DNA from 3 places in the Streptomyces griseochromogenes genome. Region 2 is predicted to be linked to each of the others. Evidence: predicted binding sites of a transcription regulator. Region 2 holds the regulator's gene; each other region holds the start of a gene.

Region 1 (7,821 bases), 8.3 Mb from region 2:
CTCTCCATCCCGGACCCCCGGTACAAGGCGCTGATGGGGCTGGTGAAGGTCACCCCGCGCGGGCTGATGGGCGGAATCAGCTCCAGGACGGGCCGCAAGTACGGGCCCCAGTAGGACGGGTGGCGCCCGCGTTCCGGTGGGAAAATGGGTGTGACGGATCCGGACCCAGGGGGCCGGGAGGCGGTGCCATGACGTTCGTACAGCTCATCGACTGCAGGACCAGCCGGCTCGACGACATGAACCGGCTGATGGACCAGTGGGTCGAGAAGACCAGGGGAAAGCGGACGGCGACGCACACGGTGGTCGGCAAGGACCGCTCGGACGCGACGCACGTCATCGAGATCGTGGAGTTCCCGTCGTACGAGGAGGCGATGCGGAACTCGAACCTGCCGGAGACCGACACGATCTTCCGGGAGATGGTCGCCCTGTGCGACGAGATGCCGACGTTCACGGACCTGGACGTGGTGCGCGACGATGCGTTGCAGGCGGCCACGGCCCGCCGGTTCTTCGACACGATCGCGGTGCAGGGACCGTTGCCGCCGATGAACGGCCTGGTCGCGGAGAATTACCACGACCACGACCCGGCCAACGAGCAGGACACGCTCGGGCTGGACAACATGCTGCGTGAGATCGAGATGTGGCGCGGCTCCTTCGACTTCACCTTCACGGTCGAGGACCAGATCACCCAGGCGGACCGCGTCTGCACCCGCTGGACCTGGAACGGCATCCAGAAGGGCGAGTTCATGGGCCTGCCCAACACCGGCCGCCAGGTGTCGATGACGGGGACGACCGTCTTCCGCTTCGACGTCGACGGCAAGCTCCGCGAGGGCTGGTGGCAGTACGACCGGCTCGGGCTGATGGAGCAGCTGGGCGCGCTGGACGAGTTGGAGAAGTAGGGGGCAAGGCGAAGGCCCGGCACCCCCCAGGGGGTGCCGGGCCTCAGTGCTGACGTGTGTCAGTGGGCGTGGCCGTGACCGTGGCCGTGGCCCGCCTCGGCCGGCTCCTCTTCCTTCTTCTCGACGACCAGGGTCTCGGTCGTGAGCAGCAGGGAGGCGATGGAGGCGGCGTTCTCCAGGGCGGAGCGGGTGACCTTGACCGGGTCGATGACGCCGGCCTTGACCAGGTCGCCGTACTCGCCGGAGGCGGCGTTGTAGCCGTTGCCCTTCTCCAGCTCGGCCACCTTGGAGACGATGACGTAGCCCTCCAGGCCGGCGTTCTCGGCGATCCAGCGCAGCGGCTCGACGGCGGCGCGGCGGACGACCGAGACACCCGTGGCCTCGTCACCGGACTTGCCGAGGTTGCCCTCGAGCACCTTGACGGCGTGGACCAGGGCGGAGCCACCACCGGAGACGATGCCCTCCTCGACCGCGGCGCGGGTCGCGGAGATGGCGTCCTCCAGACGGTGCTTCTTCTCCTTCAGCTCCACCTCGGTGGCGGCGCCGACCTTGATCACGCACACGCCGCCGGCCAGCTTCGCGAGGCGCTCCTGGAGCTTCTCGCGGTCCCAGTCGGAGTCGGTGTTCTCGATCTCGGCCTTGATCTGGGCGACCCGGCCGTGGACGGCCGAGGAGTCCCCGGCGCCGTCGACGATGGTCGTGTCGTCCTTGGTGACCGTCACGCGGCGGGCGGAGCCCAGCACGTCCAGGCCGGCCTGGTCGAGCTTGAGGCCGACCTCCTCGGAGATGACCGTGGCGCCGGTGAGGACCGCCATGTCCTCCAGCATCGCCTTGCGACGGTCACCGAAGCCGGGGGCCTTGACCGCGACCGCGTTGAAGGTGCCGCGGATCTTGTTGACGACCAGGGTCGACAGGGCCTCGCCCTCGAGGTCCTCGGCGATGATCAGCAGCGGCTTGGAGGCACCCGCCTGGATGACCTTCTCCAGCAGCGGCAGCAGGTCCTGGATGGAGGAGATCTTGCCCTGGTTGATGAGGATGTACGGGTCCTCCAGGACGGCCTCCATGCGCTCCTGGTCCGTCACGAAGTACGGCGACAGGTAGCCCTTGTCGAAGGCCATGCCCTCGGTGAAGTCCAGCTCCAGACCGAAGGTGTTGGACTCCTCGACGGTGATGACACCGTCCTTGCCGACCTTGTCCATCGCCTCGGCGATGAGCTCGCCGACCTGCTGGTCCTGGGCGGACAGCGCGGCGACGGCGGCGATGTCGGACTTCTCGTCGATCGGGCGGGCCGAGGCGAGCAGCTCGTCGGAGACGGCCTTGACCGCGGCGTCGATGCCCTTCTTCAGGGCGGCCGGGGAGGCGCCGGCGGCGACGTTCTTCAGGCCCTCGCGCACCAGCGCCTGGGCGAGCACGGTGGCGGTGGTGGTGCCGTCACCAGCGATGTCGTTGGTCTTGGTCGCCACCTCCTTCACCAGCTGGGCGCCGAGGTTCTCGTACGGGTCCTCGATCTCGACCTCGCGGGCGATCGTGACACCGTCGTTGGTGATGGTGGGGGCACCGAACTTCTTGTCGATGACGACGTTGCGGCCCTTGGGGCCGATCGTCACCTTCACCGTGTCGGCCAGCTTGTTGACGCCGCGCTCGAGGGCGCGACGGGCGTCCTCGTCGAACTTCAGGATCTTCGCCATGACAGCGGGAGCCCTCTCGGAATCTGTGGGTGAAAAAAGAACTGCGCCCCGGCGCCCGGCTTCTCAGGTGGTCGCGGGGGCCAGGGGCGCAGCGTCAAGCGGAATGCTTGAGGTGATTACTTCTCGATGATCGCGAGGACGTCGCGAGCCGAGAGGACGAGGTACTCGTCACCGTTGTACTTCACCTCGGTGCCGCCGTACTTGCTGTACAGGACGACGTCGCCGACCTTGACGTCGAGCGGCAGACGCTCGCCGCTCTCGAAGCGGCCCGGGCCCACGGCGAGGACGGCGCCCTCCTGGGGCTTCTCCTTCGCGGTGTCCGGGATGACCAGGCCAGAGGCGGTGGTCTGCTCGGCGTCGAGCGGCTGGACCACGATGCGGTCCTCGAGCGGCTTGATGGCAACCTTGGAGCTGGTGGTCGTCACGATCCGACCTCCCCCTTCGGAGATCTCACGGGGTTAACTGTCTGAGGTGGCGACCAGGTGGATTCGTCGTCGCGGGTGCCGGACCTGCCCGTCGCTTTGTTGGCACTCTCCAGGGGGGAGTGCCAGAGCCGAGACTATGACCGCGATTAGCACTCGGTCAAGCGGAGTGCCAATCCCGTGCGGCGCGTCGGCCGAGTCCGGGCGCGTGGAGTCGCGTCCTCGCATGCCGGACGGGCCGACTTCTGCCGCCGGGCACTGAAGAGTGATCTACAAGTAGTCCTCCAGGCGTCCCACCGTCAGCCCCCTCGCCTGGACCCGGCGCAGCAGGCGCCGGGTGCGTTCCTTGAGGGTGGGGCCGGTGGCCTCGTCGGGGCCGACGAGGACGATGTCGCCCGGGGTGAGGTGCCGGGTGCCGCGCACGTAGGTGATGCCGTCGGGGGTCATGGCGGCGCGCCACAGGACGATCGTGGTGATGCCGCAGTCGGCGGCGGCGCGCAGGGTGGTGGTGTCGTACGTGCCGTAGGGCGGGCGGAAGAGGCGGGGGCGGACGCCGAAGCGGGACTTGAGTTTGTCCTGCTGGCCGCAGATCTCGGCGCGCTGGCCGGCGTACGGCAGTCCGGGCATCGCCGGGTGGTCGAGGGTGTGGTTCTCGATGTCGGCGCCGACCGCGCGCAGGCGGGCGAAGTGGCCGTAGCCGGGGCCCACGACGCTGTCGGTGAGGAAGAAGCTGACCGGCAGCCGCAGTTCGCGGACCATGTCGATGAAGCGCGGGTCCCGCTCGGCGCCGTCGTCGTAGGTGAGGAAGACGACCTTGTCGGTGGTCCTGATGTGGTCCACGGTCCGGGGGCGGGCGGGATCCGTCCGGCGGGCCGTCAGGAGGCGGACCGGGGGGCTGGGCGGGGCGGCGAGGGGGGCGGCCAGGCCCCAGCGGCGGTACGCCTGGTCCCCGGCGGAGCTCGACGGCCGTACGCGCTGTGCCGCCTTCTTGCCCAGCCGTTCGATGGGGTCGACGGACGGGGCGCAGCCGGTGAGCAGGAGGGCCGGGACGAGGACGGCGGCCGGCGCGGCGGCGCCCCAGCGGTGCCCCCGGCCGCCTCCCGCCCGCCGCCCACGCCTCACAGGTAGTCCTCCAGGCGGGCCACGGCGTAGCCCTCGCGCGTGACCTTGTTCAGGAATCTGCGCATGTCGTCGACCATCGTGCCGTCCCAGTCGTCGAGGCCGCGGAAGTGGGTGAGCACGATGTCGCCGGGGTGCAGGCTGCGGTCCCAGTCGCGGTACTCCCAGTGGTCGACGAAGACCTCCTCGTCCCAGATCGGCGCGTACTTGATCCCGCAGGCCTTGGCGGCGCGCAGGGTGTCGCCGTTGTAGTTGCCGTAGGGCGGGCGGAAGACCGTCGGCACCTTGCCGAACTGCTTCTTCATGATGGTCTGCATGCCGCAGATCTCGTCCTTCTGCTCCTCGTAGGACAGGCCCGGCATGTAGGGGTGGGTGAGGGTGTGGTTGTTGAGGGTGTGGCCCTCGGACTGCATCCGGCGGAAGTAGCCGTAGTCGTTCTTGACCAGGTAGTTGCTGAGGAACGCCGTGTAGGGGATCTTCAGGTCGCTCATCATGCGCAGGAACGCCGGATCCTTCTCGTGGCCGTCGTCGATGGTGAGGAAGACGACCTTGTGCCTGGTCGGGACGGTGGTGAAGACAGGGGGCAGGTTCTCCTCCTCCTGCCCGTCCACCTCGAAGCCGTCGCGGGGGGTGATCTCCGGCTTCCTGGCCGGCGGGGGCGGGGGCGTCAGCGGCACCCGGTCCAGTCTCCAGTGCCGGGCGGCGGCGACCAGTCGGGCGTGTTCGGCGGCGCGGCGGGCCTGGGGGTCCAGGGCGTGGCCGGGGCCGCCCTGCCCCGGGCCATGGCCGGGGGCGGGGGCGCCGGAGGTGGCGCAGCCGGAGGCGAGGGCGACGGAGGCCAGCGCGGCCACCCCGCAGCCGAGGGTGACCACCCGAAGCCGAGCCCGAGATTTGTCATTTTGTACTACTAGTCGCATAGCGCCGGATCTTCCCAGGCCCGGACCCCGAACCCGGTCCGACAGGCCGCCGGAGGCGCAGCATCCACCGACTGGCCCACAATGAACCGGTGAACGACCTCGCCCCCCTCCTGACCCCCGAAGGCCGCGCCCTCCTCGACGAGGTGCGCGACACCGACCCCGCACAGGAGCTGGCCGTCGCCACCCGGCTGCGCCGTGAGCACCCCGCCGAGCTGGTGTCGGCGGCGCTCGGGCAGGCCCGGCTGCGGCAGCGGGCGGCGGCGAAGTTCGGGGAGGCGGACGCCGGGCGGATGTTCTTCACGCCCAACGGGGTCGAGCAGTCGACGCGGGCGAGCGTGGCGGCCTACCGGGCGGGCCGGATGAAGGAGTGGGGGGTGACCTCGGTCGCCGATCTGTGCTGCGGGATCGGCGGTGACGCGATCGCGCTGGCGCGGGCTGGGATCCGGGTGCTGGCGGTGGACCGGGATCCGCTGACGGCGGCCGCGGCCCGGGCGAACGCCGAGACGCTGGGGCTCGGCGAGCTGATCGAGGTGCGGGAGGCGGACGTCACCGAGGTCGCCACCGCCGGTTGCGACGCGGTGTTCGTCGACCCGGCCCGGCGGGGCGGCCGCGGCCGGGTCTTCGATCCGGAGGCCTACTCGCCGCCGCTGTCCTGGGCGGTCGCCACCGCCCTCGGGGCACCCCGCGCCGCCCTGAAGATCGCCCCCGGCATCCCGCACGAGGCGATCCCGGCCGAGGCCGAGGCCGAGTGGATCTCGGACGGCGGTGATGTGAAGGAGGCGGTGCTGTGGTTCGGCACCGAGCCGGGGCTGGTCCGGGCCACCCTGCTGCCGGGACCGCGCACGCTGCTGTCCCGGCGCCTGCCGGATCCCCGGGTCAGGCCCGTGGGGCGGTATCTGTACGAGCCCGACGGCGCCGTCATCCGCGCCCATCTGGTCGCCGAGGTGGCCGAGGAGGTCGGCGGCGGTCTCCTCGACGAGACCATCGCGTACGTCACGGCCGACGAGCTGCGCCCCACCCCGTACGCGTCCGCCTATGAGATCACCGATCAACTCCCCTTCAACGTCAAGAAGTTGAAGGCCCTGCTGCGGGAGCGGGAGGTCGGCACGCTGACCGTGAAGAAGCGGGGGTCGGCGGTGGAGCCGGAGGAACTGCGCAAGAAGGTCAAGCCGCAGGGACCACACGCGGCGACCGTGTTCCTCACCCGGGTCGCGGGGGCGCCGACCATGCTGATCGGGGCCCCGGCACGACCGGCGGCCACCGGGGCTCCCGGTACCGCTTGACCCCGGCAACAGACGTGTGCCGTCCGCCAGTTGCGCCGCATCAGGAGGCGCACTCCGCGGCCCTGCCCAGCAGCAGCTCACGCTCCTTCTCGTTGCGGGCCAGGGACGCCGCCCGGACGAACTCCTCGCGGGCCTCGGCGGCGCGTCCGAGCCGGGCCAGCAGATCACCGCGCACGCTGGGCAGCAGGTGGTAGTCGCGCAGGGCCGGTTCGGCGGCCAGGGCGTCCACGAGTTCCAGTCCCGCGGCGGGGCCCTCGGCCATCGACACGGCGACGGCGCGGTTCAGCTCGACGACCGGGGACGGGGAGCGGGCGGCCAGCAGGCCGTACAGGGTGGCGATGGTCCGCCAGTCGGTCTCCTCGTAGGAGTACGCGTGCGCGTGGCAGGCGGCGATGGCCGCCTGGAGGGCGTAGGGGCCCGGGGCGCCGGTGGCCGTGGCGTCGGCGCGATCGAGGGCTCGGATGCCGCGGGCGATGAGCATGCGGTTCCAGCGGCGGCGGTTCTGGTCCCTCAGGAGCACCGGTGTGCCGTCGGGGCCGGTGCGGGCGGCGGTGCGGGAGGCCTGGAACTCCAGGAACGAGGTCAGGCCGTGCACCTCGGGTTCCTTGGGCATCAGGGAGGAGAGCACGCGGGCCAGACGCAAGGCGTCCTCGCACAGCCCGGGGCGCAGCAGGTCGTCGCCGGCGGTGGCCGCGTATCCCTCGTTGAAGATCAGGTAGATGACGTCCAGGACGGAGCCGAGGCGGGCCTCGCGGTCGGGGCCGTACGGCACCTCGAAGGCGACGTTCCGCGTGGCCAGGGTGCGCTTGGCGCGGACGATGCGCTGGGCGATCGTCGGCTCCGGGACCAGGTGGGCCCGGGCGATCTCGGCCGTGCTCAGGCCGCCGAGCAGGCGCAGGGTGAGCGCGGTGCGGGCCTCGGGCGACAGCACCGGGTGGCAGGTGGTGAAGACGAGGCGCAGCAGGTCGTCGTCGATGTCGTCCGGGTCGGCGGGCTCCTCGGGCAGGGCCGTGGTCCCCAGGTCACGGCCGATCTCGGCGAGTTTGCGGGCGTAGGTCTCGCGGCGCCGGACCAGGTCGACGGCGCGGTGCCGGGCGGTGGCCATGAGCCAGGCGCCGGGGTTGTCGGGGACGCCGTCCCGGGGCCACCGTTCCAGGGCCGCGACCAGCGCGTCCTGCGCCAGTTCCTCGGCGATGCCGACGTCCCGCACGATCCGGGCGACGCCGGCGACGACCCGCGGGGACTCCAGGCGGAAGACGGTCTCGATCGCGTGCGCCGCGGTGGGCTGTGGTTCCACAGCCCACCATGCAACACCCCGGGACGGCCCCGGGCCAAGGATCAGCCCTCGGCGATCTCCCGGACCTCGCAGGTGACGGTCCAGAACTCCTCGTGGACCTTCAGGAACCGCTTGGTCCACTCCAGGGCCTCGGCCTTGTCCTTGCACTGCATGATCGCGTAGCCGCCGACGACCTCCTTGGACTCGGTGAAGGGCCCGT
Region 2 (7,821 bases):
GCGTAGCGCCCGGCGCCGTCGGTGAGGACGACCTCCTCACCGGGCTGCAGCCGCTTCACGGAGACGGCGTGCCGCCCCTCGGGCCCGTCCAGGACGTAGCGGGAACCGTCCGGGTCGAAGTGCTCGACGACGAAGACCGGGGCCGTCATCGCGCGTCACCTCCGGCCGACAACGCTGTCCGGGCGGCGGCGAGTTCGCCCGCCAGCACCTCCACCAGCCGCCCGGCCGGGAGCTCTCGGGCCATGCGGTGCCCCTGGCCCGCCCATAGCGCCATGCCCTGCGCGTCCCCGGCCTTGGCGGCGGCCTTGCGCAGCGGCGAGGTCAGGTGGTGGATCTCGGGGTAGGCGGCAGGGGCGTACGGGCCGTGTTCGCGCAGGAAGCGGTTGACCAGGCCGCGGGCCGGGCGGCCGGAGAAGGCGCGGGTCAGCTCGGTGCGCGCGAACAGGGGGTTGGTCAGCGCCTGCTTGTGCAGGGCGTTCGCGCCGGACTCGTGGGTGGCGAGGAACGCGGTGCCGAGCTGGGCCGCGCTCGCGCCCGCGGCGAGGACGGCGGCGATCTGGCCGCCGCGCATGATGCCGCCGGCGGCGACGACCGGGATGCCCACGGTCTCCCGGATCTGCGCGACCAGCGAGAGCAGCCCGATGCCGGAGCGGTCGTTCTCCGGGATGTCCCGGTGGGTGCCCTGGTGGCCGCCGGCCTCCACGCCCTGCGCGATCACCGCGTCGGCCCCGGCCCGCTCGACCGCGAGGGCCTCCTCGGCGGTGGTGGCGGTGACCAGGGTGAAGGTTCCGGCACGGCGGAGGGAGTCGATGACGTCGCGGCTCGGGACGCCGAAGTGGAAGGAGACCACCGGCACCGGGTTGTCGAGGAGCACGGCGAGCTTCGCGTCGTAGCCGTCGTCCCGGCCGCTGTCCGGGTCGCCCAGCTCGGTCTCGTACCAGGCGGCCTCGCCGGCCAGCTGGTGGGCGTAGATCTCCACGGCGCCGGAAGGGGGCGCGGCGGTGGCCGCTCCGGTGGAGCCGGTGCTCGCACCGGGATGCTCGGGCTGGGGCATGAACACGTTCACGCCGAAGGGGCGGTTCGTGAGCCCCCGCAGCTGCTTGATCTCCTGGTACATGCCGTCGGCGGTCTTGTATCCGGCGGCGAGGAACCCGAGACCGCCCGCCTCGGAGACGGCGGCGGCGAGCTGCGGGACGGAGACACCGCCCGCCATGGGGGCCTGCACGATCGGGTGGGGAAAGAGATCGGTCAGCGCGGAGGACATGACGGCATGTTGTCACGTCCTCCGATCAAGTCCGAATCGGCCCTTCCCGCTGGCACATGCCACCTCCCACCCGACCGAGCGGAGTGGCGAGGCCCACTCCTCGCCCGCTTCCCGGCCGACCGAGTCGGGTGGTGAGTGGGCGGAGGACGGGAGTCCAGGGGGCGGGGCCCCCTGGTGGGGTTCAAGGGGCGGAGCCCCTTGCCGTCAGCGCCCGTTGAACGCGTCCTTCAGCCGCGAGAACAGCCCCTGCTGCCCCGGCTGGAACTGCCCCGTCGGCCGCTCCTCACCCCGCAGCTTCGCCAGCTCGCGCAGCAGTCGCTCCTGCTCGGGATCCAGCTTGGTCGGCGTCATGACCTCGACGTGCACGATCAGGTCACCGCGGCCACCGCCCCGCAGATGCGTGACACCCCGGTTGTGCAGCGGAATCGACTGCCCGGACTGCGTACCGGGGCGGATGTCGACCTCCTCCATCCCGTCCAGCGTCTCCAGCGGCACCTTGGTGCCGAGGGCCGCCGCGGTCATCGGGATGGTGACCGTGCAGTGCAGATCGTCACCGCGCCGCTGGAAGGTGGGGTGCGGCAGCTCGTGGATCTCGACGTACAGATCACCGGCCGGACCGCCACCGGGCCCGACCTCGCCCTCACCGGCGAGCTGGATCCGGGTGCCGTTGTCGACACCGGCCGGGATCTTCACGGTCAGCGTCCGCCGCGACCGCACCCGCCCGTCACCGGCGCACTCCGGGCACGGCGTCGGCACGACGGTCCCGAAGCCCTGGCACTGCGGACACGGCCGTGAGGTCATGACCTGGCCCAGGAAGGACCGGGTGACCTGCGAGACCTCACCACGGCCCCGGCACATGTCACACGTCTGGGCCGACGTCCCCGGAGCCGCGCCCTCACCGTTGCAGGTGTTGCACACGACGGCCGTGTCGACCTGGATGTCCTTGGTCGTCCCGAAGGCCGCCTCGTCCAGCTCGACCTCGATCCGGATCATCGCGTCCTGGCCGCGCCGGGTGCGCGAGCGCGGGCCGCGCTGCGACGCCGTACCGAAGAACGCGTCCATGATGTCGGAGAAGTTGCCGAAGCCACCGGCGCCGAAGCCGCCCGCACCGGCGCCGCCCGCCTGGGAGAGCGGGTCGCCGCCGAGGTCGTAGACCTGCTTCTTCTGCGGGTCCGACAGCACCTCGTAAGCGGCGTTGATCTCCTTGAACCGCTCCTGGGTCTTCGGGTCGGGGTTGACGTCCGGGTGCAGCTCGCGCGCGAGCCGACGGAACGCCTTCTTGATCTCATCCTGCGACGCGTCGCGGCGCACGCCGAGAACGGCGTAGTAGTCCGTGGCCACTTACGACTCCGCCAGGATCTGTCCGACGTACCGTGCCACTGCGCGTACCGCTCCCATCGTTCCCGGGTAGTCCATGCGGGTCGGTCCGACCACGCCGAGCTTGGCAACCGCCTCGCCGCCCGAACCGTAGCCGACCGACACGACGGAGGTTGAGTTGAGTCCTTCATGGGCGATCTCGTGCCCGATGCGCACGGTCATGCCCGGATCCTTCGCCTCGCCGAGGAGCTTGAGGAGCACGACCTGCTCCTCAAGAGCCTCCAGGACGGGCCGGATCGTGAGAGGGAAGTCATGTCCGAAGCGGGTGAGATTGGCGGTACCGCCGATCATCAGCCGCTCCTCGTTCTCCTCGACCAGTGTCTCCAGCAGAGTGGAGAGCACCGAGGAAACCGTACCTCGGTCCTCGGCCTCGAAGGCCTCCGGCAGGTCCTCGACCAGGTTCGGCACATCGGTGAACCGGCGGCCCGCGACCCGGCTGTTCAGCCGGGCCCGCAGATCCGCCAGGGACGACTCGCCGAACGGGGCCGGGCAGTCGACCATCCGCTGCTCGACCCGGCCGGTGTCCGTGATCAGCACGAGCATCACGCGCGCGGGCGCGAGCGAGAGCAGCTCCACATGCCGCACGGTGGACCGGGTCAGCGACGGGTACTGGACGACGGCGACCTGCCGGGTCAGCTGCGCGAGCAGCCGCACGGTCCGCGCCACCACGTCGTCGAGATCGACGGCGCCGTCGAGGAAGTTCTGGATCGCCCGCCGTTCGGGCGCCGTCATCGGCTTGACGCCCGCGAGCTTGTCCACGAAGAGCCGGTAGCCCTTGTCGGTGGGGATGCGCCCGGCACTGGTGTGCGGCTGGGCGATGAATCCCTCGTCCTCCAGGGCCGCCATGTCGTTGCGCACGGTCGCCGGGGAGACGCCGAGGTTGTGCCGCTCGGTGAGCGCCTTCGACCCCACCGGCTCCTCGGTGCCCACGTAGTCCTGGACGATGGCGCGCAGCACCTGAAGCCTGCGTTCACTCAGCATTCGCGCGCACCTCCAGCATGTCGTCCCTCGGCCCTTCGGTCGTCCGCCTGGCACTCTGCGTGTCCGAGTGCCAGAGTTCCCCGGCCCAGTGTACGGCCGTGGGGTACTGACAGGGCAAGGTCGGTGCCGCCTTACCTGGTTGAACGGCTAGCGTCGCGGTATGACGGTGACTTGGGAAGAGCTGGGGTGGGAACGGCTGGCCCCGGGGGTCGGGCGGTGCCGGCTGCCGGGCTGGGACTGCACCGTGGGCCTGGTCCTCGGCGAGGGTACGGCCCTGGTGGTGGACGCCGGGTCGAGCCTGGCCGAGGGCGCGCGGGTGCGAGAGCACGCGCAGCGGATCGCGGGCCGCCGTGTGACTCATCTCGCGCTCACCCACCCCCATTTCGACCATGTCTTCGGCGCGGCGTCGTTCGCCGGGGCGGAGGTGTACGGGGCGGTGGGCATCGACGCGGTGTTCGCGTACGAGCGCGAGGAGATGCGCCTGGACGCGATCGGGAACGGCCTGCCCGAGGCGGACGCGGAGGAGGCGGCGGACCACCTCACCCCGCCTCGTCACCTGGTGTCCGGCGAGTGGACGCTGGACCTCGGCGACGGCCGCCAGGTGCTGCTGGCCAACGTCGGCCCCGGTCACACGGCCCACGATCTCGCGGTGCTCGTCCCCGGCTCGGTCTCCGGCGGGCCGGAGACCGTCTTCTGCGGCGACCTGGTGGAGGAGTCCGGCGAGCCACAGGCGGGCCCGGACGCCGTACCGTCCCGTTGGCCGGACGCACTGGACCGGCTGCTCTCCCTCGGCGGCGAGGACGCGCTGTACGTCCCCGGTCACGGAGCGGTGGTGGACGCGTCGTTCGTACGACGGCAACGCGACGAGCTGGCAGCACGTTTCGGCGTGTCGTGAGTGCGGGCCCCGCGCTTCTCCTATCGTCATCCAAATGCGCCAGTACTCCCCCGACCTGACCCCGCCGTGGAAGAAGCCCGAACCGGTGCCGGAGGTCCCTGCCGAGCCGGGGCTGGTGGTGGAGGAGCCCGGTACCGGGTTCTGCGGGGCGGTGATCCGCTGCGAGGCCGGCACGGTGACGCTGGAGGACCGCTTCGGCAAGCACCGGGTGTTCCCGCTGGAACCGCGCGGCTTCCTGCTGGAGGGGCGGGCCGTGACGCTCGTACGCCCCTCTTCGGGCCCTGCCCGCCCCACGCGTACGGCGTCCGGCTCGGTCGCCGTCCCCGGCGCCCGCGCCCGCGTGGCCCGGGCCGGCCGTATCTACGTCGAGGGCCGGCACGACGCCGAGCTGGTCGAGAAGGTGTGGGGCGACGACCTGCGCATCGAGGGTGTGGTCGTGGAGTACCTGGAGGGCGTCGACGACCTGCCGTCGATCGTGTCGTCCTTCGCACCGGGGCCGGACGCACGGCTGGGCGTGCTCGTGGACCACCTGGTGCCGGGCACGAAGGAGTGGCGCATCGCGGAGTCGGTGACCAGCGAACACGCGCTGGTGGTCGGCCACCCGTACATCGACATCTGGGAGGCCGTGAAGCCGGCCGCGCTGGGCATCGAGGCGTGGCCGAGGGTGCCGCACGGCCAGGACTGGAAGACGGGGGTGTGCCGTGCCCTGGGCTGGCCGTCGGAGAACACCGGGGCGGTGTGGCAGGCGATCCTGAAGCGGGTGGGGTCCTACAAGGACCTGGAGCCGGAGTTGCTGGGGCGGGTGGAGGAGCTGATCGACTTCGTCACGGGTAGCGGTGGGGCCTGACGTTGGGGAACGTTCCGAACTCGGTAGTGCCCAGTTCGAGTCCCAGAACCTCCAACGGGACTGAATCGTCGTACTTGATGATCTCCTGACTGAGATAGTCGGCGTTCTCGCCCTGGCCTGCGGGCTTCGTCAGCAGGACGCAGTGCGCCATGATCGGGTCGAGGATGAGGTAGGCGGGGTCTTTCCCGCCGCGTAGATCGAGCGTTTCACCACGTAGTCCTGGTGGACGCTTGACTTGGAGACAACCTCGACGACCATCGTGATCAGCGAGGACGGCAGCAGGCGGCCTGAGCCGGGAAGCAGGTCACGCTCCACGACCGCCAAGTCCGGTACCGGCTCACTGGCCTCGTCCAGAATGTCCACGCAGAACTTGGTCATCCCACGCTCGTCCACAGCGGTCATCTCCGTGGCCTCCACATCCGCCGCGTCCTTTTGGCGGCAGCCTGCGAACCAGGTCAGGGACCGAACCGGCGTTACGTGGCGATTCACTCGCCAGAGTGATCAGTCCACCAGGTCCCGCACCACCGCATCCGCCAGCAACCGCCCCCGCAGCGTCAGCACGGCCCGCCCCTCGTCGTACCGCCCCTCCTGGAGGAGCCCCTCCGCCAGCGCCCGCCGCGACGCCGCGAGCCCCGCCTCCTTCAGCAGCGCCAGCGGCACCCCCTCCCGCAGCCGCAGCTCCAGCAGGATCCGCTCCACCCGCCGGTCCTCGTCGGACAGCAGTTCACGGCCCGCGCCCGGTGAGTGGCCGGAGGCGAGGGCCGCCGCGTACGCGCCCGGGTGCTTCACGTTCCACCACCGCACCCCGCCCACGTGCGAGTGCGCCCCGGGACCCGCGCCCCACCAGTCCGCGCCCCGCCAGTACAGCTCGTTGTGCAGGCAGCGCCCCGCCTCCGAGGTGGCCCAGTTGGAGACCTCGTACCAGTCGAAGCCCGCCGCCGACAGGGTCTCCTCGGCGATCAGGTAGCGGTCGGCGTGGACGTCGTCGTCCGTCATCGGGACCTCGCCCCGGCGGATGCGACGCGCCAGCTGGGTGCCCTCCTCGACGATCAGGGCGTAGGCGCTGACGTGGTCCGGGCCCGCGCCGATCGCCGCGTCCAGCGATGCCCGCCAGTCGTCGTCCGACTCCCCCGGCGTGCCGTAGATCAGGTCCAGGTTCACGTGCTCGAAGCCCGCCGCCCGTGCCTCCTCCACGCATGCCTCGGGGCGCCCCGGGGTGTGCGTGCGGTCGAGCACGCGCAGCACATGCTGCCTGGCGCTCTGCATGCCGAAGGAGATCCGGTTGAAGCCGCCCTCGCGCAGCGTGGCGAGGTAGGCCGGGTCGACCGACTCCGGGTTGGCCTCCGTCGTGATCTCCGCGTCCGGGGCGAGACCGAACTCGTCGCGGATCGCGCCCAGCATCCGTACCAGGTCGTCCGCGGCCAGCAGCGTCGGCGTACCGCCGCCGACGAAGACCGTACGGACGGCGCGCGGGTCGTCGCCGAGCACCTTGCGGGCCAGGCGGATCTCGTCGGTCAGGGTGTCCGCGTAGTTGTCCCTGGAGGCGAGCACTCCGCCGGTGCCGCGCAGCTCGGTCGCGGTGTAGGTGTTGAAGTCGCAGTAGCCGCAGCGGGTCGCGCAGTACGGGACGTGCAGGTAGAACCCGAGGGGTCGCTCGGCGGCGCCGGCGAGCGCGGATGCGGGCAGCGCGCCGTCGTCGGGTACGGGCTCGCCGTCGGGGAGTGCGGAAGGCATGTCCCCCATTGTCCCGTACGACGGCACTCACTCCGCCTGGAGCACCAGGAGGGCCAGGTCGTCCTCCGGCTGGCCGCCGCCGAAGTCGTGCACCAGGCGGCGGATCCTTTCCGCGATCAGCTCGGCGTTCAGGCCCGCACAGCCGGACAGGGCCCGCGCGAGTCCGTCGCCGTCGTCGAACTGACGCGAGCCCGAGCGCCGCTCGGTCACCCCGTCGGTGACGCACAGCAGGCTGTCACCGGGTCGCAGGTCGATGGTCTCGCTGGTGTACGTCTCGTCCTCGACCACCCCGAGCAGGGTCTGCGGCCGGGCGGCGGTGCGCACCTCGCCGTCGGGGTGCAGGATCAGCGGCAGCGGGTGCCCGGCGGAGGCGAGGGTGCAGCGGACGCCGTCGTCGTGCGGGGTCAGCTCGCCGTAGAGGAGGGACAGGAAGCGGGTCTGCGGGCCGTCCCCGGGGGCGACGGGCCGGCCGCCGGCGGCGACCAGGGCGCGGGCGGCCGCGTCGGCGGCCTCGGTGGCGTCGTCCAGGAGGAGCTGGTTGAGGCGGTCGAGGACGTCGGCGACCCGGTAGCCCTCGCGGGCGAGCAGGCGCAGCCAGGGGCGGGCGAGCCCGATCACGACCGCCGCCTCGGGGCCCTTGCCCTGGACGTCGCCGACCGCGAAGCACCAGCGGCCGTCGCCCGCCGGGAAGAGGTCGTAGAAGTCGCCGCTCGGGCCGCCCTT
Region 3 (7,821 bases), 1.1 Mb from region 2:
AGTAAACCCTCCTTGCGGCATCCCGCATTCCGCACGCCGGAACACCGCACTGTGATCCCGGACACGCCCCGGCATCAGGGCAGCTCAGCGGGTGGGCGCGAGCGGGTGTCCCGGTTCAGCCGCCGCACCTTTTCCCGCAGCACCTCGTCCGGCGCCACCTCCCCCAGCCCGTCCGGCGAACAGTCCCATTCCCGCCCACCGCCGATGGGACGCAACTGCACATAACCCCCTACGCGCGCCATGACCTCACCGATCCGCCCGGTCCGTACGTCGACGGCGTACGTCCCGATCTCCCCGGTCACGCACCGCCACCCGGCCGCCGCAGCGCCGCCGCCAGCCGCGAGGCCACGCCCAGGTTGCAGCGGCCCAGGTCGACGAGGGCGTACGGGTGGCCGTGGGCGCCGGTGACCGGGTCGATCCGCAGCGACGGGAGGATGATCCCCGCCTCGTGCAGGGCCGCACGCAGCCGCTCGACAGCCTCCTCAGCCGACCGAGCGGGCCGCTCGCCCGCCATCGTTTCCTTCGCCTCCATTGCGCCAATCCCTCCACGCTGAGTGTTCGCTTTCACCACACAGCGTGGCCGTCGGCGCTCTAACCTGGCTAGATACGACGCCCCAACAACCCCTGCTGTCAGACCGGGAGTTGCCATGGCAGGACCGAAGGACCTCGACCCGTCGTCATCGCCGCGCGCGCTCCTGGGCGCGGAGTTGCGGCACGCTCGCGAGAAGGTCGGGATAAGCCAGGAGGAGCTGGGCCAACGGTTGTTCGTGAGCGGGTCATTCATCGGGCAGCTGGAGGCGGGGACTCGGCGGATGCAGGCGGAGTATGCGCGGATGCTGGACGAGGCGCTCAGGACCGGGGGTTTCTTCACTCGGAACTGCAAGGCGGCGGCCAAGTCGAAGTATCAGGAGCACTTCGCGGAGGCGGCGGAGGCGGAGACTCACGCCACGTCGATCAGGCAGTACACACCGCTGCTCATTCCCGGACTGTTACAGACGCCCGCCTACGCGCGTGCCGTGAACCACGCGTACGACCCGACGACACCGAAGGAAACCATCGAGCAGTGGGTGGACAACAGGATGGCGCGAGCCCGGTTGCTCGACCACCCAACGAAGCCGCTGTTGTGGGTGGTGCTTGACGAAGCGGCTTTGCGCCGAGAGACCGGCGGCCGGGCTGTGATGGCAGAGGCCCTGCGTCACATCGGCGGCCTGGCCCAACAGGGCCGGGTCATCGTGCAGGTGCTGCCACTCAACGCGGGTGCGCACACAGCGATGGAGGGCGCCCTGAAACTGATGGACTTCGAAGACGCTCCTCCCCTCGTCTACCTGGAAGGAGTCCGCACGGGACGCCTGGAGGACGACCCTGCCACCGTCACCCAACTGAGGTTCGTGTTCGACCTCCTCGTGGCCTCCGCGCTCGCGCAGGACAAGTCCCTGGCTCTGATCAAGGCGTTGGCGGAGGATTACGCCCATGAGGAACACCCCTGACCTGAGCACGGCCATATGGATCAAGTCGAGCTACAGCGGCAACGCCGACAACTGCCTGGAAGTCGCCGTCGGCCACCCCACCCTCATCCCCGTCCGCGACTCCAAGACCCCCCACGGCCCGAAGCTCGTGTTCCGGGCAGAGGCCTGGTCGGCGTTCGTCGAAGACCTCAGGAGCCTCGACGCTTGAGCCTCGGGCATCGAGCCCCGAGACCCTTTTCCAAGGAACGGGTGGAGGGTCTCAACCCACCCTCCCACCCGGCGAGTTGACTTGACGCGTTCGGCTTGCGACGCACCGTGACGATCCTTTAGCGTGCCCGCATAACGAACAACCCCCGCCAGGTGCTGGAACACCTGCGGGGGTCTGACCGACGAGATCGAAGGAAGCGATCCCGTGGCTGACGCCAAGCTTAATGCTGCCCCCCTGCCCGCGCACGCGCCCCCGCACCCGATGGCCAATCCGGGTTACGGCAAGCGCTCGGCACCTGACCAACTCCCCCGAACCACCCACGACTTCGCACACTTACCGCCCCGCGAAGCCGCCATCGCCGCGTACATCGACCGCCTTCCCGGCGGCGCCGACATCTCCGTGAAGACACTGGCCAAGACGCTCCCGTACGGCCAGTGCGCGCTCCGTACGGCGCTCAACCGCCTCCAGGCGGCAGGGCACTTGAGGCGAGGAAGGGAGCGGCTGGAGACCGACTCGGGCGGCTCGCGCTGGATCACCCGATCGTGGTGGTCCCGTACCGCGCGTGACGACAGTTGGTGGGCGTCGTTCACACGCGGCGACGTACCCGAACCGGAACAGCCACAGGACGAACGCGCCCGCCCCACCCGCTCCCGCGCCCACATCCTCCTCGCCGCCCTGGGTCGTACGGCCCCGGTCCTGTCCCTCTCCGCCGCCGACTGCGCCGTACTCGCCCCGCTGGTGGAGGAGTGGTTCGCGCGCGGGGCCACCGAGAAGACGCTGCTGACCGCGCTGACCGCAGGTCTGCCGACGCCCGTCCACAGCCCGGCGGCCCTGCTCCGCCGCCGGTTGACCGACAAACTCCCGCCGGAACCACCGGCCCCACGCCCACCGCGCCGAGTGCTGGAGTGCGCGGAGTGCGGAGTACCGGGGCGCCCGGAAGCGCTGCCGGGGGGCGTGTGCGGCGGCTGCCGAGGCGAACGCGCCCCCGCGCACCCTCGTACGCCCCTGCCCGCCCCCGCAGTCCACGCCCGCGTGGGCGAGATCCGGGCTGCCATGTCCGTACGACGACGCGAAAGGACACCCGCATGACCGCTCCTACGGTCCGACGACACCACCCCGGGGCACGATGGAGGGGAGGAGGCGAAGCCATGACCCCCAGCACCGCCGAACGCCCGCAGATGCCCATCGAGGACTTCGAGCAACTCGCCAGCGTGGCCCCGGAGGGCGTGCGGCTCGAATTGGTCGACGGGCGAGTCCGCACCAAGGACCCGCTCAGCGTCGAGGACTTCGAGGAACTGGAGCGCCGGGCGCCGGAGACCGTCCGGCTTGAGTACATCAACGGAAAACTAGAGGTCAAGGCCATGCCGGACGGCAACCACCGGGAGATCCTCGTCTGGCTGCAGGAGCAATGCATGCAGCATCGCCCTGACCTCCGCGTCTATGGCGAGTCCGGCGTCAAGACCGAGGCCTACCGCAAGGGCCGCGCCCGCACGGACGGAGCCGTCGCTCCCAAGGGCCACTTCAAGGGGCACCGCGAGTGGTCCGCATCTGACGGCATCCTCGTGGCGGTCGAGATCACCTCCCACGACCGGGACACCCACCAGCGCGATCGCATCGACAAGCCCGTCGGCTATGCGACAGTCGACATCCCTGTCTGCCTTCTCATCGACCGCGACAACCGCACAGTCGTCGTGTACAGCGAACCGAAGGACGGCCGCTACCAACAGTCCTCCTCCTACCCGTGGGGATCAACCGTCGAGCTGCCGCCCCCCATGGGGATCACCCTCGACACCGAGGAACTCAAGGACTACGCGGACTGAGCCCCACACGCGCCCGAGGGCGGCACCCCCAGCCAGAAGCTGGAAGCACCGCCCTCGGTCCGAAGGACAGGCGATCAACCGTCAGGTCGATCAGAAGTCCATGTCACCGCCCGGCATGCCGCCGCCGGCCGGCGCGGCGGCCTTCTCCGGCTTGTCGGCGATGACGGCCTCGGTGGTGAGGAACAGCGCGGCGATGGAGGCGGCGTTCTGCAGGGCAGAGCGGGTCACCTTCGCCGGGTCGATGATGCCCTCGGCGATCATGTCGACGTATTCGCCCGAGGCGGCGTTCAGACCGTGGCCGACGGCCAGGTTGCGCACCTTCTCCACGACGACGCCACCCTCGAGACCACCGTTGACGGCGATCTGCTTCAGCGGGGCCTCCAGCGCGAGCTTCACGGCGTTGGCGCCGGTCGCCTCGTCACCCTCGAGGTCCAGCTTCTCGAAGACCGAGGAGGCCTGCAGCAGGGCCACGCCACCACCGGCGACGATGCCCTCCTCGACGGCCGCCTTCGCGTTGCGGACGGCGTCCTCGATGCGGTGCTTGCGCTCCTTGAGCTCCACCTCGGTGGCGGCACCGGCCTTGATGACCGCGACACCGCCGGCGAGCTTCGCCAGGCGCTCCTGCAGCTTCTCGCGGTCGTAGTCCGAGTCGCTGTTCTCGATCTCGGCGCGGATCTGGTTGACGCGGCCGCCCACCTGCTCCGAGGAGCCGGCGCCGTCGACGATGGTGGTCTCGTCCTTGGTGATGACGACCTTGCGGGCGCGGCCCAGGAGGTCCAGGGTCGCGTTCTCCAGCTTGAGGCCGACCTCCTCGGAGATGACCTCGCCGCCCGTGAGGATGGCGATGTCGCCGAGCATGGCCTTGCGGCGGTCGCCGAAGCCCGGGGCCTTGACGGCGACGGACTTGAAGGTGCCGCGGATCTTGTTGACGACCAGGGTCGACAGGGCCTCGCCCTCGACGTCCTCGGCGATGATCAGCAGCGGCTTGCCCGACTGCATGACCTTCTCAAGGAGCGGGAGCAGGTCCTTGACCGAGGAGATCTTGGAGTTGGCGATGAGGATGTACGGGTCCTCGAGCGCCGCCTCCATGCGCTCCATGTCGGTCGCGAAGTAGGCGGAGATGTAGCCCTTGTCGAAGCGCATGCCCTCGGTGAGCTCGAGCTCCAGACCGAAGGTGTTGCTCTCCTCGACGGTGATGACGCCTTCCTTGCCGACCTTGTCCATGGCCTCGGCGATCAGCTCGCCGATCTGGGTGTCGGCGGCGGAGATGGACGCGGTGGAGGCGATCTGCTCCTTGGTCTCGACGTCCTTCGCCTGCTCGAGGAGGGCGGCGGAGACGGCCTCGACGGCCTTCTCGATACCGCGCTTCAGAGCCATCGGGTTGGCGCCGGCGGCGACGTTGCGGAGGCCTTCCTTGACCAGGGCCTGGGCCAGGACGGTCGCGGTCGTCGTGCCGTCACCGGCGACGTCGTCCGTCTTCTTCGCGACTTCCTTGACCAGCTCGGCGCCGATCTTCTCGTACGGGTCCTCGAGCTCGATCTCCTTGGCGATGGAGACACCATCGTTGGTGATCGTGGGGGCGCCCCACTTCTTCTCGAGGACGACGTTGCGGCCCTTGGGGCCGAGCGTCACCTTCACGGCGTCCGCGAGCTGGTTCATGCCGCGCTCGAGGCCGCGCCGCGCCTCCTCGTCGAACGCGATGATCTTGGCCATGTGAAGTGGTCCCTCCAGGACTGGGGGTGATTCCTTCGGACCGCGCCCGCGCCCGCGACGGACGGCTCGCCTGCCTCGTGGTTCCTTGCCCCACCCGGCCTGCGGGCCTCACCGACCCGGTCCTTCGTTGTCACTCTCACCTTCAGAGTGCTAACGCCAATGATTAGCACTCGGCATGGTCGAGTGCAAGCGCCTCGGGGGGATCCGCAGGTGGGCGGCGCCCTCCGGGCCGGGGCAGACCGAAGGGCCCGTACCAGGAGGTACGGGCCCTTCGAAGATGAACAGAAGAACGTCGCTGTCAGTCGACGCGTGCTTCAGCTGGTCGCCAGCCGGACCATGTCCGCCTGCGGACCCTTCTGGCCCTGCGAGATCTCGAAATCGACCCGCTGCCCCTCTTCCAGGGTGCGGTAACCGTCCATCTGGATCGCGCTGTAGTGGACGAATACATCCGCACCACCGTCGACCGCGATGAAGCCGTACCCCTTCTCCGCGTTGAACCACTTGACGGTGCCCTGAGCCATGCCTAACTCCCCTATTACTGGCCCTTGCACAGATCCACACTTCGCGGACCCGGGTCAGACCTCACCCCCCATTGGTCGGGGGCGTGCGCCGGAACGCGTCGACCGCGGCTGAATGTATCTGTCCAACTGCCGTCTGCAACAGGTCAATCGGACGAGAAATCTGGACGCGCCCGTTCCGGAATCTGCCAAGAATTCGGCTGATTTCAGGGTAAGTCGGGCTACTCAAAGTGGCACAAAAGCCGCATACGGCCCGCATACTTTGGCTGCTTCTTATCGGGCGCGCGGCGTGAAATCCGGGGCCTGCGACCCGCAGGTCCGGTACGCGTTCCCCAACTGTACCGCGCTCAATCACACTGAATGGCCCCCTCCGTTTCTCTCACGGGGGAGGCCATTCGATGAACAATCGGTAACCGCGGTTACCGAAGGTAATGATCAGCCGCCGGCGACGGCCGGAATGATGGAGACACCGGCACCGTCCGGGGTCGCCGTTTCAAGACCCTGCTCGAAGCGGACGTCGTCGTCGTTGACGTAGACATTGACGAATCGGCGCAGCTTGCCCTGGTCGTCCAGCACCCGGGCGGCGATCCCGGTGTGGTTCTTCTCCAGGTCCTCGATGACCTCGGCGAGGGTCGCCCCCTGGGCGGCGACCTCGGCCTGGCCGCCCGTGTAGGTGCGCAGGATGGTGGGGATGCGAACGGTGACGCTCATGACGTGTGACCTCCGGTCGGGTGTACGGCCTCAGGGGCGCGGGGCTGTGTTCGATGTGCGGCTTCCGCCGCGTGGGCGCGACCAGCCCCCACCGGCCCGCGGACGAAACGAGTGGGGCGGACCCTAGACGAGCCCGGCCTCGCGGAACGACTCCAGGCTGGGACGAATGGTGGCGGTCAGCCCTGTGCCGGCCACCGCGTCCAGCGTCTTCAGACCGTCTCCCGTGTTCAGCACGACAGTCGTCAGCGTCGGGTCCAGCACACCGTTCTCGATCAGCTTGCGCGTCACGCCCACGGTCACCCCGCCGGCGGTCTCCGCGAAGATGCCCTCGGTCCGGGCCAGCAGCTTGATCGCGTCCACGACCTGCTCGTCGGTCACGTCCTCCACCGCACCACCGGTACGACGGGCGATGTCGAGGACGTACGGGCCGTCGGCCGGGTTGCCGATGGCGAGGGACTTGGCGATCGTGTTCGGCTTCTGCGGGCGGACCACGTCGTGGCCCTCCTTGAAGGCGACCGACACCGGCGAGCAGCCCTCGGCCTGCGCGCCGAAGATCTTGTAGGGCCTGTCCTCGACCAGCCCGAGCTTGATCAGCTCCTGCAGACCCTTGTCGATCTTCGTGAGCTGGGAGCCGGAGGCGATCGGGACCACGATCTGGTCCGGGAGCCGCCAGCCGAGCTGCTCGCAGATCTCGTACGCCAGGGTCTTCGACCCCTCCGCGTAGTACGGCCGCAGGTTGACGTTGACGAAGCCCCAGCCCTCGCCGGCCGGGTCGCCGATCAGCTCGGAGCAGAAGCGGTTCACATCGTCGTAGTTGCCCTCGATGCCGACCAGCTCGCCGCCGTAGACCGCGGCCATGACGACCTTGCCCTGCTCCAGGTCGTGCGGGATGAACACGCAGGAGCGGAAGCCGGCCCGGGCGGCCGCGGCGCCGACGGCGCCGGCCAGGTTGCCGGTGGAGGAGCAGGACAGGGTCGTGAAGCCGAAGGCTCGCGCCGCCTCCAGCGCCTGGGCGACCACCCGGTCCTTGAAGGAGTGCGTCGGGTTGCCGGAGTCGTCCTTCACGTACAGCCCGCCGGTCACCCCCAGCTCACGCGCGAGGTTGTCGGCCTTGACGAGCTTGGTCCAGCCCGGGTTGATGTTCGGCTTGTCGGCCACGTCGGCGGGGACGGGCAGTAGCGGCGCGTACCGCCAGATGTTCGCGGGGCCCGCCTCGATGCGCGCCCGCAGCTCCTCGGTGCCGTAGGCGGAGAAGTCGTAGGCGATCTCCAGCGGACCGAAACACTCCTCGCAGGCGAACACCGGCCCGAGCGGAACCCGGTGACCGCACTCGCGGCAGCTCAGGGCAGCGGCGGGGCCGAGGTCTACGGTGGGATTGCTGGTGC

The links. Region 2 encodes HrcA, which represses chaperone genes, less so after heat shock. Its sites were predicted from a motif close to TTNGCACTCNGNNNNNCNGAGTGCNAA; they were not measured.
Region 1: groES (co-chaperone GroES) is a predicted target of HrcA. The motif match lies at 3,156-3,182, and genes of this name have one in related genera.
Region 3: groL (chaperonin GroEL) is a predicted target of HrcA. The motif match lies at 5,371-5,397, and genes of this name have one in related genera.

Annotation. Positions count from the first base shown of each region.
Region 1 covers NZ_CP016279.1:938,390-946,210, reverse strand. Annotated here, with positions in the region: gene AVL59_RS04560 (SDR family NAD(P)-dependent oxidoreductase) at 1-114, shown strand, start outside; gene AVL59_RS04555 (ester cyclase) at 189-896, shown strand; gene groL (chaperonin GroEL) at 956-2,584, opposite strand; gene groES (co-chaperone GroES) at 2,701-3,009, opposite strand; gene AVL59_RS04540 (polysaccharide deacetylase family protein) at 3,277-4,128, opposite strand; gene AVL59_RS04535 (polysaccharide deacetylase family protein) at 4,125-5,042, opposite strand; gene AVL59_RS04530 (THUMP-like domain-containing protein) at 5,132-6,325, shown strand; gene AVL59_RS04525 (RNA polymerase sigma factor) at 6,366-7,622, opposite strand; gene AVL59_RS04520 (YciI family protein) at 7,664-7,821, opposite strand, start outside.
Region 2 covers NZ_CP016279.1:9,206,474-9,214,294, forward strand. Annotated here, with positions in the region: gene AVL59_RS40055 (16S rRNA (uracil(1498)-N(3))-methyltransferase) at 1-149, opposite strand, end outside; gene AVL59_RS40060 (nitronate monooxygenase) at 146-1,264, opposite strand; gene dnaJ (molecular chaperone DnaJ) at 1,469-2,605, opposite strand; gene hrcA (heat-inducible transcriptional repressor HrcA) at 2,606-3,622, opposite strand; gene AVL59_RS40075 (MBL fold metallo-hydrolase) at 3,783-4,517, shown strand; gene AVL59_RS40080 (DUF3097 domain-containing protein) at 4,552-5,364, shown strand; partial or broken gene AVL59_RS56795 (Uma2 family endonuclease) at 5,342-5,727, opposite strand; gene hemW (radical SAM family heme chaperone HemW) at 5,866-7,098, opposite strand; gene AVL59_RS40095 (SpoIIE family protein phosphatase) at 7,126-7,821, opposite strand, start outside.
Region 3 covers NZ_CP016279.1:10,285,979-10,293,799, forward strand. Annotated here, with positions in the region: gene AVL59_RS44890 (hypothetical protein) at 75-302, opposite strand; gene AVL59_RS44895 (hypothetical protein) at 299-532, opposite strand; gene AVL59_RS44900 (helix-turn-helix domain-containing protein) at 648-1,487, shown strand; gene AVL59_RS44905 (DUF397 domain-containing protein) at 1,471-1,674, shown strand; gene AVL59_RS44910 (hypothetical protein) at 1,936-2,763, shown strand; gene AVL59_RS44915 (Uma2 family endonuclease) at 2,823-3,494, shown strand; gene groL (chaperonin GroEL) at 3,585-5,207, opposite strand; gene AVL59_RS44925 (cold-shock protein) at 5,522-5,728, opposite strand; gene AVL59_RS44930 (MoaD/ThiS family protein) at 6,161-6,436, opposite strand; gene thrC (threonine synthase) at 6,560-7,821, opposite strand, start outside.